DNA from 4 places in the Paenibacillus sp. MDMC362 genome. Region 1 is predicted to be linked to each of the others. Evidence: predicted binding sites of a transcription regulator. Region 1 holds the regulator's gene; each other region holds the start of a gene.

What was found. Region 1 encodes Rex, which represses fermentation and respiration genes when NADH is low (regulators of the CRP and FNR family bind a similar motif). Its sites were predicted from a motif close to TTGTGAAATATTTCACAA; they were not measured.
Region 2: a site for Rex is predicted at 1,370-1,387, ahead of nadA (quinolinate synthase NadA). Genes of this name have one in related genera too.
Region 3: a site for Rex is predicted at 1,186-1,203, ahead of hcp (hydroxylamine reductase). Genes of this name have one in related genera too.
Region 4: a site for Rex is predicted at 1,550-1,567, ahead of adhE (bifunctional acetaldehyde-CoA/alcohol dehydrogenase). Genes of this name have one in related genera too.

Annotation. Positions count from the first base shown of each region.
Region 1 is NZ_QLYT01000008.1:37,470-40,653, forward strand. Features, by position in the region: gene DP091_RS02335 (amidohydrolase) at 1-894, opposite strand, end outside; gene DP091_RS02340 (redox-sensing transcriptional repressor Rex) at 869-1,534, opposite strand; gene dinG (ATP-dependent DNA helicase DinG) at 1,596-3,184, opposite strand, start outside.
Region 2 is NZ_QLYT01000012.1:12,422-15,605, forward strand. Features, by position in the region: gene ftsH (ATP-dependent zinc metalloprotease FtsH) at 1-1,233, shown strand, start outside; gene nadA (quinolinate synthase NadA) at 1,463-2,401, shown strand; gene nadB (L-aspartate oxidase) at 2,440-3,184, shown strand, end outside.
Region 3 is NZ_QLYT01000033.1:37,049-40,232, reverse strand. Features, by position in the region: gene DP091_RS17005 (thiamine pyrophosphate-dependent enzyme) at 1-105, opposite strand, end outside; gene DP091_RS17000 (2-oxoacid:acceptor oxidoreductase family protein) at 102-1,124, opposite strand; gene hcp (hydroxylamine reductase) at 1,333-3,018, shown strand; gene DP091_RS16990 (carbohydrate-binding protein) at 3,180-3,184, opposite strand, start outside.
Region 4 is NZ_QLYT01000008.1:204,030-207,213, reverse strand. Features, by position in the region: gene DP091_RS03245 (formate/nitrite transporter family protein) at 1-183, shown strand, start outside; gene DP091_RS03240 (asparagine synthase) at 389-547, opposite strand; gene DP091_RS03235 (Crp/Fnr family transcriptional regulator) at 635-1,360, opposite strand; gene adhE (bifunctional acetaldehyde-CoA/alcohol dehydrogenase) at 1,636-3,184, shown strand, end outside.

The DNA.
Region 1 (3,184 bases):
AGACACGGTGACCCCGGCTTTCAGCAGTGCAGGCACGCGAGCGATGCCGCTGGCAAGCTTCAAATTGCTGCCTGGATTATGCGAAACCATGACTTGATGTTTGGCCAAAGTTTCGATTTCCTCATCGGTCAGATGGACGGCATGAGCAAGCAGCGTTGGACGGGAGAACATGCCAAGCTTCTCTAGGTGAGCAACAGGCCGAAGTCCGTAGTCATTTACGTTCTGAGCTACTTCCGCTTCTGTTTCGGACATATGCGTATGCAAAGGCAAATTCAAATCATGCGAAACTTGCACGAATTTTTCGATGAAATCCGGCGGACATGTATACGGTGCATGCGGTGAGATCATCGTCGTAATTCTACCGTCAGCCTGACCGTGCCAGTCTTTCGCGAATGCAACCGCCTCATCCAGCTTCTGCTGCTGCACCTCAGGCGGACATAATCCGATGACGCCGCGTGTCAGAACGCCGCGCATGCCTGAGTCCTGCACTACCTTTGCAACCTGATCCATATGATCATACATATCCACAAATGTCGTGGTTCCGCCTTTGATCATCTCCAGCACGGAGAGGGAGGTTCCCCAGTATACATCGTCGGCCGTGAATTTGGCTTCCATCGGCCACATTTTTTCTTGAAGCCAAACCTGTAGTGCCAGATCGTCGCCATACCCGCGAAGAAGCGACATGGCCGCATGTCCGTGCGTGTTCACCAATCCAGGCAGGAAAAACAGATGGGTTCCGTCGATGATTTCTGTCCCCTCTTGAACAGTCGGCTCTTCTTCACCCAAGTAGGTGATCCGGTCGTTCTCCACGACCATATATCCGCGTAACACGGATCTTCCTTCCTCTAATACCGCAAACGTTCCGTTTTTAACCATCCACTTCGTTGTCGTCATGTGCTGCATCCTCCTTGCCGTTATCCAAATAATAGGCCAAACTCTGCAAATCCGTAGTAAAATCAGCCGTATGAATCCGGATATGGGATGGAGCTTTCAGGATAGTCGGCGCAAAATTCAGGATAGCCTCTATGCCTGCTGCGATAAGTTGATTCGCTACATTCTGCGCCTCAAAATCCGGAACGGTGATAATCCCGATACGAATGCCGTACTCATGGACCGTCTTCTCCAGCTCCTCCATTGGCTGTACGACCAAATTGTTAATTTTCATACCAACTTTGGGAGAATACGAATCGAAAACCGCCACAATCTTCATATTGTCCTTCAGAAATGCATTGTAATTCGATAATGCATGTCCAAGATTACCGGCCCCAATCAATGCAACATTGATCTTCTGGTCCAGCTTTAGAATCTGGCGAATTTTCTCGATCAGATAAGATACGTCATATCCGATCCCTTTCCGTCCAAAATCACCGAAATACGCTAGGTCCTTACGAATTTGAGCAGGATTGAGATCCAGTTTCTGCCCCAGTTCCTGGGAGGAAACCGTGGAGACCTCCCTTTTCTGAAGCTCATTCAAATAGCGCAAGTATACAGGTAATCTGCGGACCACGGCTTCCGAAATTTTTTCCGATTTCATGCATGCTCCCCCTAATAATAGGTTAATAACTACATTTGTTTGTGCTGTTAATGGTTTTACTTTATTCAGCTTGGTTCTCTATGCCTGCCTCTTCCTGCAGCCATTCCGAAATTCGGGGAACGATCCCCTCTGTCGGCATATGCTCCATCTTCGGTCCAGGCAAGGAATATAAGAAGTACTTCCCGTAATAGGATTCAATGACCCGAGTATCGTAGACGATGACAATCCCCTTATCCTGCGCGGTCCGTACCAGTCGGCCAAATCCCTGTTTGAAGCGAATGACCGCTTGCGGAACCGAAAGCTTCATGAACGGGTTCTTCTTCTGCTGCTGCAGAAGCTCGCTCTTGGCTTCGACCAGAGGGTGATTCGGCGGCTGGAACGGCAGCCGGACGATGGCAAGGCAGGTGAGCGCCTCACCGGGTATATCTACTCCTTCCCAGAAGGAGCTGGTGCCCAGCAGAACCGAAGCGCTGCTATCCTGGAATCTCCGGATTAACTTGGTACGGCTGGTTCCGTCCATCCCTTGTCCCAGTACCGTAATATCGCTGGATCCCAGCGCCTCCTTCAAGGGCTCATGCACCTGACGCAGCATGCGGTACGAGGTGAACAGGACAAGCATGCGACCGTGCGTCGCGATGGCCGTATCAGCCAATGACTGCACAAGTGTATTCACAAAGAGTGCATCCCCGACCGAGCCCTTCACGCTCGGAAAATCGCGCGGCACAACAAGGAGAGCCTGCTCCCTGTAATTAAACGGGGACGGCAGCAGGACCGTGTTCAGGTTGCCGTTGTCTGCCGCTTCCTGAAGACCCAAGTTCTCGATCATGAACTGAAACGATTTGTCCACCGACAAGGTCGCCGATGTCAGAATCACGCTTTGTTTTTTGTCAAAAAACAATTCCTTTAAGTGGGTGCTGACGTCGACAGGCACCGCATAAAGCTGCAGCGATTTGCCGCGGAAGTTGCCGTTCGCCTCCATCCAGTATACCGTGCCCTCATCGTTCAGGGACATGAAGGTCCTCAGGTCCTCGCGGTGTGCCGCCAGGTCCTTAAATAGACCCGATAGGTCTGTTAACAGACTGTCCGCGCTGTAGTCGTCCAGATCTTCCTTCATTTCGGCAATCAACTTGTCACCCTTGCGAACGACATCGCCCAGCGTCAGATGGATTTGATGCTCCAGCTCGGCCAGCGAATTCCAATCCTTCGGCTTCTTCAGCGGCGATAAGCGAAGCGAGAATTGACCGGCATCCCCCGGAGTCGCGTCTCCGCGCTCCGGAAGCAGTCCGAACAATTGGTCGCTGAGCCGGTCCCAATTCTCTTTGACGGTGATCAGATCCGGATAAATCCGGTCGATGATGGAAGACCACTCGACAGCCTTCTCATGGGACGACGCTTGCAGCAGCTGGCGAAGAGCCGGAAGCTGACCGCTTCGGCTGTCTTTGTACATACGGGTCAACGTATGGACAACCGAAAAATATTTCATCTGCAAGCCCAGGTGCTTGCCCGCGACGTCCTCCAGATGATGCGCTTCATCGATGACGAGACGCTCATAACTCGGAAGCAGCTGGTGATTCGCTTTCACGTCGGTGAACAGCTTCGAATGGTTCGTAATGACAACATCCGCGATGCCCGCCTCATGTTTGGCCCTGT
Region 2 (3,184 bases), on a different contig from region 1:
GGCCATGACGAGCGTGAACAGACACTCAACCAGTTGCTGGTTGAAATGGACGGTTTCGGAGCCAACGAAGGCATTATCATCGTTGCTGCGACCAACCGACCGGACATTTTGGACCCGGCGCTTCTTCGTCCGGGACGTTTTGACCGTCAGATTACCGTAGATCGCCCGGATGTGAAGGGCCGTGAAGCGGTACTGAAGGTTCATGCACGCAACAAACCATTGACGAAGGATGTTAAACTCGACATCATCGCCAAACGTACAACCGGTTTTACAGGCGCCGATTTGGAAAATCTCCTGAATGAGGCTGCCTTGCTTGCGGCTCGCCGCAACCGTAAAGATATTTCCATGCGAGAAGTGGATGAGGCGATTGACCGCGTTATCGTTGGTACGGAGAAACGCAGCCGCGTGATTAGTGACCGCGAGAAACGCATCGTGGCTTACCATGAAGCAGGTCACACCATTGTGGGTTACTTCCTCGAACATGCGGATACGGTGCATAAGGTAACGATTATTCCTCGTGGACGTGCCGGTGGATATGTCATTATGATGCCGAAGGAAGATCGGATGCTCGTGACGAAGCAGGAATTGCTGGATCGCGTAACCGGTTTGCTTGGTGGCCGCGTCGCTGAGGAGCTGTTCATCGGTGAAATCGGGACCGGAGCCTACAGTGACTTCCAGCAAGCGACAGGCATTATCCGCAGCATGGTTGTGGAATACGGTATGAGTGAGAAGCTCGGACCGATGCAGTTCGGCACATCCCAAGGACAAGTGTTCCTGGGTCGTGACATCGGGCACGAGCAGAACTATAGTGATGCAATCGCTTATGAGATCGATCAGGAAATGCAGCGATTCATCAATGATTGCTATGAGAAATGTAAAGAGATCCTGAATAAGCATGCTAAAGAGGTTCACCTGATTGCGAACACGCTCCTTGAGATGGAGACGCTGGAGCTTGAGCAAATCAAGAATCTCATTGAGACTGGATCAGCTGAAGGCAACGGCAGTGGCGACGGTGAAGGAGAAGGTTCTTCCGAGAATGGTGAACCGATCATCGACAACATTGGCGACGTGAAAGTTCGCATCCAAGGGAAAGAAGACGGCGAGCAGCCGACTTCCACGGAAGAAATTCCGAACAACCCGATGGATTCGAATGATCCAGGGCCAGAGCGCAAAGATTCCGAGCGCAAGGATCCTCCAGGCGGATCGGACAACGGTAATAGCAGCTTAACGTAATATTCGCTGATAAAACCTCGAATACCGAATAAAATTGAAGAACCGGAGAACGATAATTCGTTTTCCGGTTCTTTTTGTGCTTTCTATCACATTGACAGGGGGCAGAATGAACGTGTACATTAGTTGTTAAATAAGGATGCGCATCCTTTCACAAAGGTGGAAACCATCCTGAAAGTCACATGGTCATCAGCGGCGAACCGCCGGACTATACAAAGGGAGAGGGTCGATCATGGAAGCTTTGGCACTGGAGCGTAAGGCGGAACAGAACCGTGAACTGCGTGAGCGGTTAATGCAATTGAAGAAGGAACGCAACGCAATCATTTTGGCACATTATTATCAACGGGATGAAATACAAGAGGTCGCTGATTTCCGGGGGGATTCCTTTCTGCTAGCGCAGAAGGCGGCACAAACGGATGCTGAGGTTATCGTATTTTGCGGTGTGCATTTTATGGGCGAAAGCGCTAAAATTCTGGCACCAGGCAAGACGGTTCTTATACCGGATGAGCGGGCAGGCTGTCCTATGGCGGACATGGTGAACGTTGACGGACTGCGGAAGCTGAAAGCGCAGCATCCGAATGCCAAAGTGGTCACGTACATCAATTCATCGGCCGAGATCAAAGCTGAGACGGATATCTGCTGTACTTCATCCAATGCCGTGAAAGTGATTCAGTCGGTGGATTCGGATGAAATTATATGGGTGCCTGACAAAAACCTGGGGCATTACGTTCAGCAGCATACCGACAAGAAGCTCATTATCTGGGAAGGGTATTGCAACACGCATGACATGCTGACGGTGAAGGATGTCGTCGAGATGAAGGCCAAATATCCTCATGCTGAATTTGTGGTGCATCCGGAATGCCGTCCGGAGGTTGTTGCGATGGGGGATTTTGTAGGGAGTACCACCGCCATCCTGGAGTATTGCAAAAATTCATCGGCCAAGGAGTTTATCGTGGGGACTGAGGACGGAACCGGTTATCAGCTTCGACTGGATAGCCCGGATAAATCGTTCCATTTTGCTACGAAATTCCTGGTGTGTCCGAATATGAAAGTGAATAACCTCAAAAAGCTGGTTAAAGCGTTGGAAACGATGAAGCCGCAAATTTATGTGCCGCCGGTCGTTGCAGAGAAAGCCAGAACTTCATTAGAGCGCATGTTACAGGTTAAGTAGCATGCGCTACTCTTTCGTGAAAAGACAGGTGAGGCATCGTGATACCGCAGTATTTAATTGATTTTGAGCTGAACGATCTTCCGGTAGTTGAAACGGACGTCATCGTGATCGGTTCAGGCATTGCGGGTTTATATACGGCGATCATGGCAAGTGCAACTCAGAATGTACTGCTGATTACGAAGAAATCGCTGCTCGAGAGCAACACGCGTTACGCGCAGGGAGGAATTGCAGCCGTAACAGCTGAGGATGACTCTCCGGCTTATCATCGGCAGGATACCCTCTTGGCAGGGGCGGGCCTATGTTCCTCTGCAGCGGTGGATGTCCTTGTAAACGAGGGCCCGGTTGGCGTTCAAGAGTTGATTCGGCTTGGTACGATGTTTGATGTGGAGAATGGCGAGCTCGCGTTGACCCAGGAAGGTGCACACAGTCACCGCAGGATCCTTCATGCCAACGGGGATGCTACCGGATATGAAATTGTGCGTGCCCTTTCCATTCAGGTGGAAATGCTTCACAATATAGAGGTGTGGGACGATCATTTTGTCATTGACCTGATTACCGAGCAGGGAGAATGTCATGGCGCTTTGGTACAAATGCCCGATGGAAAACGGGTATTCGTTCGTGGACGGGCGACGGTTATGTGTTCCGGCGGCGCCGGCCAATTGTACCGGTATACGACCAATCCGGAGGTTGCCACAGCCGATGGCGTTGCCATGGCTTATCGGGCAGGCGCAGAAATTCGGGATATGGAATTTATACAATTCCACCCCACGGCGCTTAGCTATC
Region 3 (3,184 bases), on a different contig from region 1:
AATCTGGGCAGCCGCCATGGCAGCCATTTCGTTGCCCGATTCGAAGACTTCCGTTTGAGCAGCCGCCAGCTTATTCTCCGTTGTTTCTTGAATTTGCATATTCATGATCGGACTCCCTCCGCGGTTATATAGGGAAATGATTGCGGCACACGGTGCTGCTCCGCATAATGCGGCTCTTCTAACATGGCAGCCAAAGCGGTGGTCGGACAAGCTTCGATACACTTCAGGCAGCCTTTGCAATACTGATAATCGATACCTTTCATAAACATCTGCATATTCCCGCGCTTGTCCGGTTTCTTCTCCCACACGATGCAGAAATCCGGACATACCGTATCGCAGGCGGCACAGTGAATGCAGTCCTCGATCTTGTACTCTGGCAAATATCCCTGCCGGGAGCCGCTAAGATCCTTCAGGACACTGTTCGCCGTAACGTTCAGAATCCCGCCCAGCTCCTGCGTTTCATATCCAAGCATCGGCTGCGGTCTTGCGAAAGCAATTTTGTCTATAAGGTCTGAGCCATTTCTCAAGGAAAGGAACTGAACTTCGTTATATCCTCTGTCAAAGGTCCGCAAATTCGCTTCCACGAGGTGGGGCAGCTTTTTCTCAAACGTTGTGCGGATCACCTGCCGCATATCGTCCGGGTTCAGGAAGCTGCAAATCCGGAACAAAGCCCCCAGCATGGCCGTATTCACTTTGGTTTTTTCCTCAACGGAAATGTTCAGCGCATCAACGACGGCCAGCGTTCCCTGCGTCATATTCAGATCAACGGCCACTTCGGAAAGGGCTCGCGCCGTATTCACAAGCACCGTTCCATCAGGCTGTACTCCGCTTATGACATCGATCGTCTTATACAAAGCTTCATGAAATACGCCGACGACATGCGGCTGCTCAATGGGACTGTGATCGCGGATTTCCACCTCGGAATCGCAGAACCTTACGAAGCTCTTCACCGGCGACCCTTTTTTCTCCGAACCATAGCTGGAAAAATTCGAACCGTTAAGTCCGGAGCCGGTCACCCCGGCTTCGGCCAGCATTTTTCCAGCCAGATTGGCGCCAAGCCCGCCGATGGATTCGAGACGAATCTCGAAAAATCCCAGTTCATTCTTCTGAGGTAAAATCGACATGTTCTCTCCTCATTTCTTCTTAGGTCATTAATTCCAGTTTAAAAGAAGAAACGGACCGGGTTTGTGATTATACTCACAACTTAAAAAATTGTGATTCCAATCACTATGTCGGTTGTGGGAGCGAAGTATACTGTCTTCAACAGTCCAATTGCGAGGCAATTTTATACTGACCTTTAGGCAAAAAATCACGAAATTGGAGGAGAAAATAATGAATAACAACGCCCAAGAGACCTTAGAGCATCAGCCGTCCATGTTCTGCTTTCAATGTCAGGAAGCATCCAAGGGAACAGGCTGCACCATTGTCGGCGTATGCGGCAAACCGCATGATGTGGCAAACCTGCAGGATTTGCTGATTTATCTGCTGAAAGGAATCTCTTTTCTCAGTCTGGATGTCCGGCTGCCGGAGGAGCTTGAACAGCGCGTATCACTGTTTATGATGGACTCCTTGTTTGCAACGATTACGAACGCCAACTTTGACCGCGAGGTTTTTGTGGGAAGAATCCGGGAAGCGATCGAGCTCCGCGGCGAGGTGCGCACCTATTATAACGAACAATATCCGGAAGGAACCGCCAATCTCCCTGATGCTGCCGTCTGGCAGGCGGATAACGAAGCTGCTTTTGATGAAAAAGCACGTACGGTGGGTGTCCTCTCGACCCGCAATGAAGACATCCGCTCGCTGCGCGAATTGATTACTTACGGCTTGAAGGGGATGGCTGCTTATACGTACCACGCGCTTCATCTGGAGAAGGATGATAACGAATTAAACCGTTTTATGCGCCGCGCACTTGCCGCCACCCTTGACGACAGCCTTGAAGTGCAGGATCTGGTAACTCTGACGATGGAAACCGGTAAATACGGCGTAAACGCCATGGCGATGCTGGATGAAGCGAACACCTCGGTGTACGGAAATCCGGAAATTACGAAGGTCAATATCGGGGTAAGCAACCGGCCCGGCATTCTCATCAGCGGCCATGATCTGAAGGATTTGGAGGAGCTCCTGAAGCAGACGGAAGGAACCGGCGTGGACGTGTACACGCACAGTGAAATGCTGCCTGCCCACTATTATCCGGCCTTCAAGAAATATGAGCATTTTGTAGGCAATTACGGGAATGCATGGTGGAAGCAGAATAGCGAATTCGCAGCTTTTAACGGACCGATATTAATGACGACCAACTGTATCGTTCCACCGAAAGACAGTTATAAGGACCGAATCTATACAACAGGCAACACCGGGTTTCCGGGTGTCCGCCATATTCCAGAAGGAAAAGACGGTGCTCCCAAAGACTTCTCCCTACTAATCGAGCAAGCGAAAGGATGCCCCGCTCCAACGGAGCTTGAAACGGGTGAGATCATCGGCGGTTTCGCTCATGCCGCTGTGATGAACGTGGCCGATCAAGTCGTCGATGCCGTGAAATCCGGGGCGATCCGCCGCTTCTTCGTCATGGCCGGCTGCGATGGACGGATGAAATCCCGCAGCTATTACACCGATTTTGCGGCTGAACTTCCAACAGACACGGTCATTCTAACGGCAGGCTGTGCCAAATACAAATACAATAAACTGGATCTAGGCGAAATCGGCGGTATTCCGCGGGTCCTGGACGCTGGTCAATGCAATGATTCTTACTCCCTGGTCGTGATTGCATTGAAGCTGAAGGAAGTATTCGGCCTTGAGGATATTAATGATTTGCCGATTTCCTATAACATTGCCTGGTATGAGCAAAAAGCGGTGATCGTGCTGCTGGCCCTGCTTTATCTTGGCGTTAAAAATATTCATCTGGGCCCTACGCTCCCTGCATTCCTATCGCCTAACGTTGCCAAAGTCCTCGTGGAAAACTTCGGGATCGGCAGCATTACCAATGTGGAAGATGACATGAACATGTTCCTTGGTGCCTAATTAGTAGTCGAAGAAAACCTGATAAAGAAAAAAGGGCATGGGTTATTCAAGCAATGATCTGCTTGGTAACTCATGCCCTTTCAAATTAAATAAGCCGCTTCCACTCAACAAGGAAATCCTTCCACGTCGCTATTTTTCAATTTACCTATCAATGTAACACCTTAAT
Region 4 (3,184 bases), 170 kb from region 1:
ATGACACTTCTGACGCTCGCAACGATTTTGCCGGGGCATCCCGAGACCATTTCCATTGGCGGATGGATCAGCAACATGGTGCCGGTCACGCTGGGGAACATTCTTGGCGGCGGATTGTTTGTGGGGATGGCATATTGGTTTATCTCGTCGGGAAAAGGGAGCAAGCAAAAGAAGGTTGCATAGAAGGCATCATAGAGAAGGGGCTGCCGAAATGAAGCGGTCGACCAAACGGTTGACCGCTTTTTTTATTGTCTAATTAAAGTGAAGCATCTGCACGGAACGTCTCCTAACAGAAAAAAAGGACATTCTATCGGGCACATACATAAAAAGCCGTCCCTTCAGTTCAATGACTGAACAGGACAGCTATATGAATCTTGTCTTCCAATCCTTACCGATGTTCCACCAGGTCAATCGCACCAAGTACAATATGAGCCAGTCCGAAGCCGAGAATACCGGTTGCGGCAAGTTTATACTTGCTGCCAAGCAGAGCGGCACCCGAAGCAGAAACCACAGTTCCAAGAACAGCAGGAATCAAACCTTCACGCATGCTGAGCACTCCCTTTATTTTGGTTTGGAAAGACAAGGTTATTGTAAGCAGATGACTATATATTATGCACGGAAGGGAGCAGGCCGATTAAATACGGCAGATTTCGTTCGGGCACAACTCGCAATGGCAGATTTCCTGCAGCATCGGAAGATCTTTAATGACAATCATCCCGCCGGCATATTCGATGGCATCTTTTTTGCGCAGGTCACTCAGCATCCGGTTCACGCTTTCGCGGGTTGCCCCAATCATGTTCGATAGATCGGTGTGGGTAATCTTCTTGTTGATGAGAATAGTATCATCCGCTTGATGCTGCCCGTAGGTATTGCTCAGCCGGATGAGTGTCGATGTTAAAGCGCCGGGCTTGCCGTACATCATAAGATCCCGGAATTTGGTCTGGGTGATGCGGTGGTGAATGCCCATCCACTTCATAAAATCAATGGCGAAGTCGCAGTGCTGACAGATTAAGAGCTCCAGATCCTTGTGCTCGATGACACCGACAACACTATCCTCAAGCACCTCCGCCGAGAAACTGTGATTGTTGCTGAAGAATGGATCGGCTTGCCCGACCATGTCTCCCGGATGGTACATATATAGAATCAGCTCTTTGCCTTCATCGGTCGATTTCGTTAACTTGATTCTTCCTTGTTTAACGTAGTACAGCTTGTCGGCGAAATCGCCTTCCCAGAACAAATGGGATCCTTCAGGGAGTACCCTTTCCTTCATGCTGACCAGCAGACGGTTGCGGTTTTGCTCCGAGAAGCACTGCGTGTTCCCTAAGTTTTCGATTTCCATTACATGGTCTACAGTATTCATGTTGGTATCCCCTAACATCCTAAAATTTGATCTGTTTAATCTTTAAATACATTATAACGTGAAAACATTCACTTTTGGGGGAGGATAAGAGGAAAATCGTGGCGAATTTTCAAACTTTGTGATCTCTTTCACTTGGAAGGAGGGGAAGACAGGTGTAAATCACACAGAAAAAGATAAATACTTATTATATTGTGAAATATTTCACATGAAAATGGAAACAGCTGTGTTACGATCAAAGCGTAGAAAGAAACACGAATTATGTGAGGATGAGAGATATGGCTGTGAGTAAAGGAACGGCGGAAGTTAAAGGACAAACGGCATCGGAGTACATTCAGGGGCTGATTGCCAAGGCGAATCGGGCCAAAGAAAAGTTTATGGAATTGAATCAGGAGCAGGTCGACGGGATTGTACAGGCCATGGCCATGGCAGTCCTTGAGAAGCACATGCAGCTGGCGAAAATGGCGGTCGAGGAAACGGGACGCGGCGTGTACGAAGACAAAATCATCAAGAACCTGTTTGCCACGGAGTATATCCACAACAGCATTAAATACGACAAAACCGTGGGTATCATTGAAGACAACGCCTATGACAGCTTTCAAAAAATAGCAGAACCGATCGGGATTATCATGGGGATCACACCGGTAACCAATCCGACCTCCACGACGATATTCAAAGCACTGATCTCCATTAAAACAAGAAACCCGATCATCTTCGGATTCCATCCTTCCGCGCAGGCCTGCAGCCGGGAAGCCGCACGGATACTGCGGGATGCCGCCGTGAAGCAAGGTGCTCCTGCCGATTGCATCCAGTGGATCGAAGCTCCTTCCATGGATAAAACCAATGCACTGATGAACCATCCTGACGTTGCCTGCATTCTGGCTACAGGCGGTTCGGCGATGGTCAAAGCGGCATACAGCTGCGGCAAGCCTGCCCTGGGCGTAGGACCAGGAAACGTGCCTTGCTTTATAGAGAAGAGCGCGGATCTGGATCAGGCGGTGAATGATTTGATTTTGTCCAAAACCTTTGATAACGGCATGATCTGCGCTTCCGAGCAGGCTGTTATTATCGAGGAGCCTATATATCATACAGTGAAGAAAAAAATGATTGCCAGCGGCTGTTATTTTGTCAACAAGGAAGAGCTGGCGAAACTGACTGCGCATGCGATGGTATCGGGAAAATGTGCGGTAAATCCTGCTATCGTCGGACAGCCCGCAGCTAAGATAGCCGAGGCATGCGGATTCGAGGTACCGGAAAGCACCAAGATCCTGGTCGCCGAGCTGGAGGGAGTCGGACCTGCCTATCCGTTGTCTGCCGAGAAGCTTAGCCCGGTGCTGGCCTGCTATAAAGTGAAAGATGCGGAGGAGGGCATCACGCGCGCTGAAGAGATGGTTGCTTTTGGCGGCATGGGCCACTCGTCGGTAATCCATTCGCACAATGAGGACATCATCATGAAATTCTCGGATCGGATGAAAACCTGCCGTATCCTGGTGAATCAGCCATCTTCGCAAGGCGGTATCGGCGATATCTACAACACGAATCTGCCATCGCTGACGCTGGGCTGCGGTTCGTATGGACGTAACTCCACTTCGTCGAACGTGACGGCTGTCAATTTAATCAACGTGAAAAGGGTGAACCGAAGAACCGTGAACATGCAGTGGTTTAAAGTGCCTGACAAAATTTACTTTGAAAAAGGTTCCACGCAGTATCTTGCGAAAATGCCGGAAATCACCCGTGTCGCTATCGTTACTGACCCCATGATGGTGAAGCTGGGTTATGTGGAGCGGGTAGAGCACTATCTGCGTCAGCGCAGAGTGCCGGTAGCCA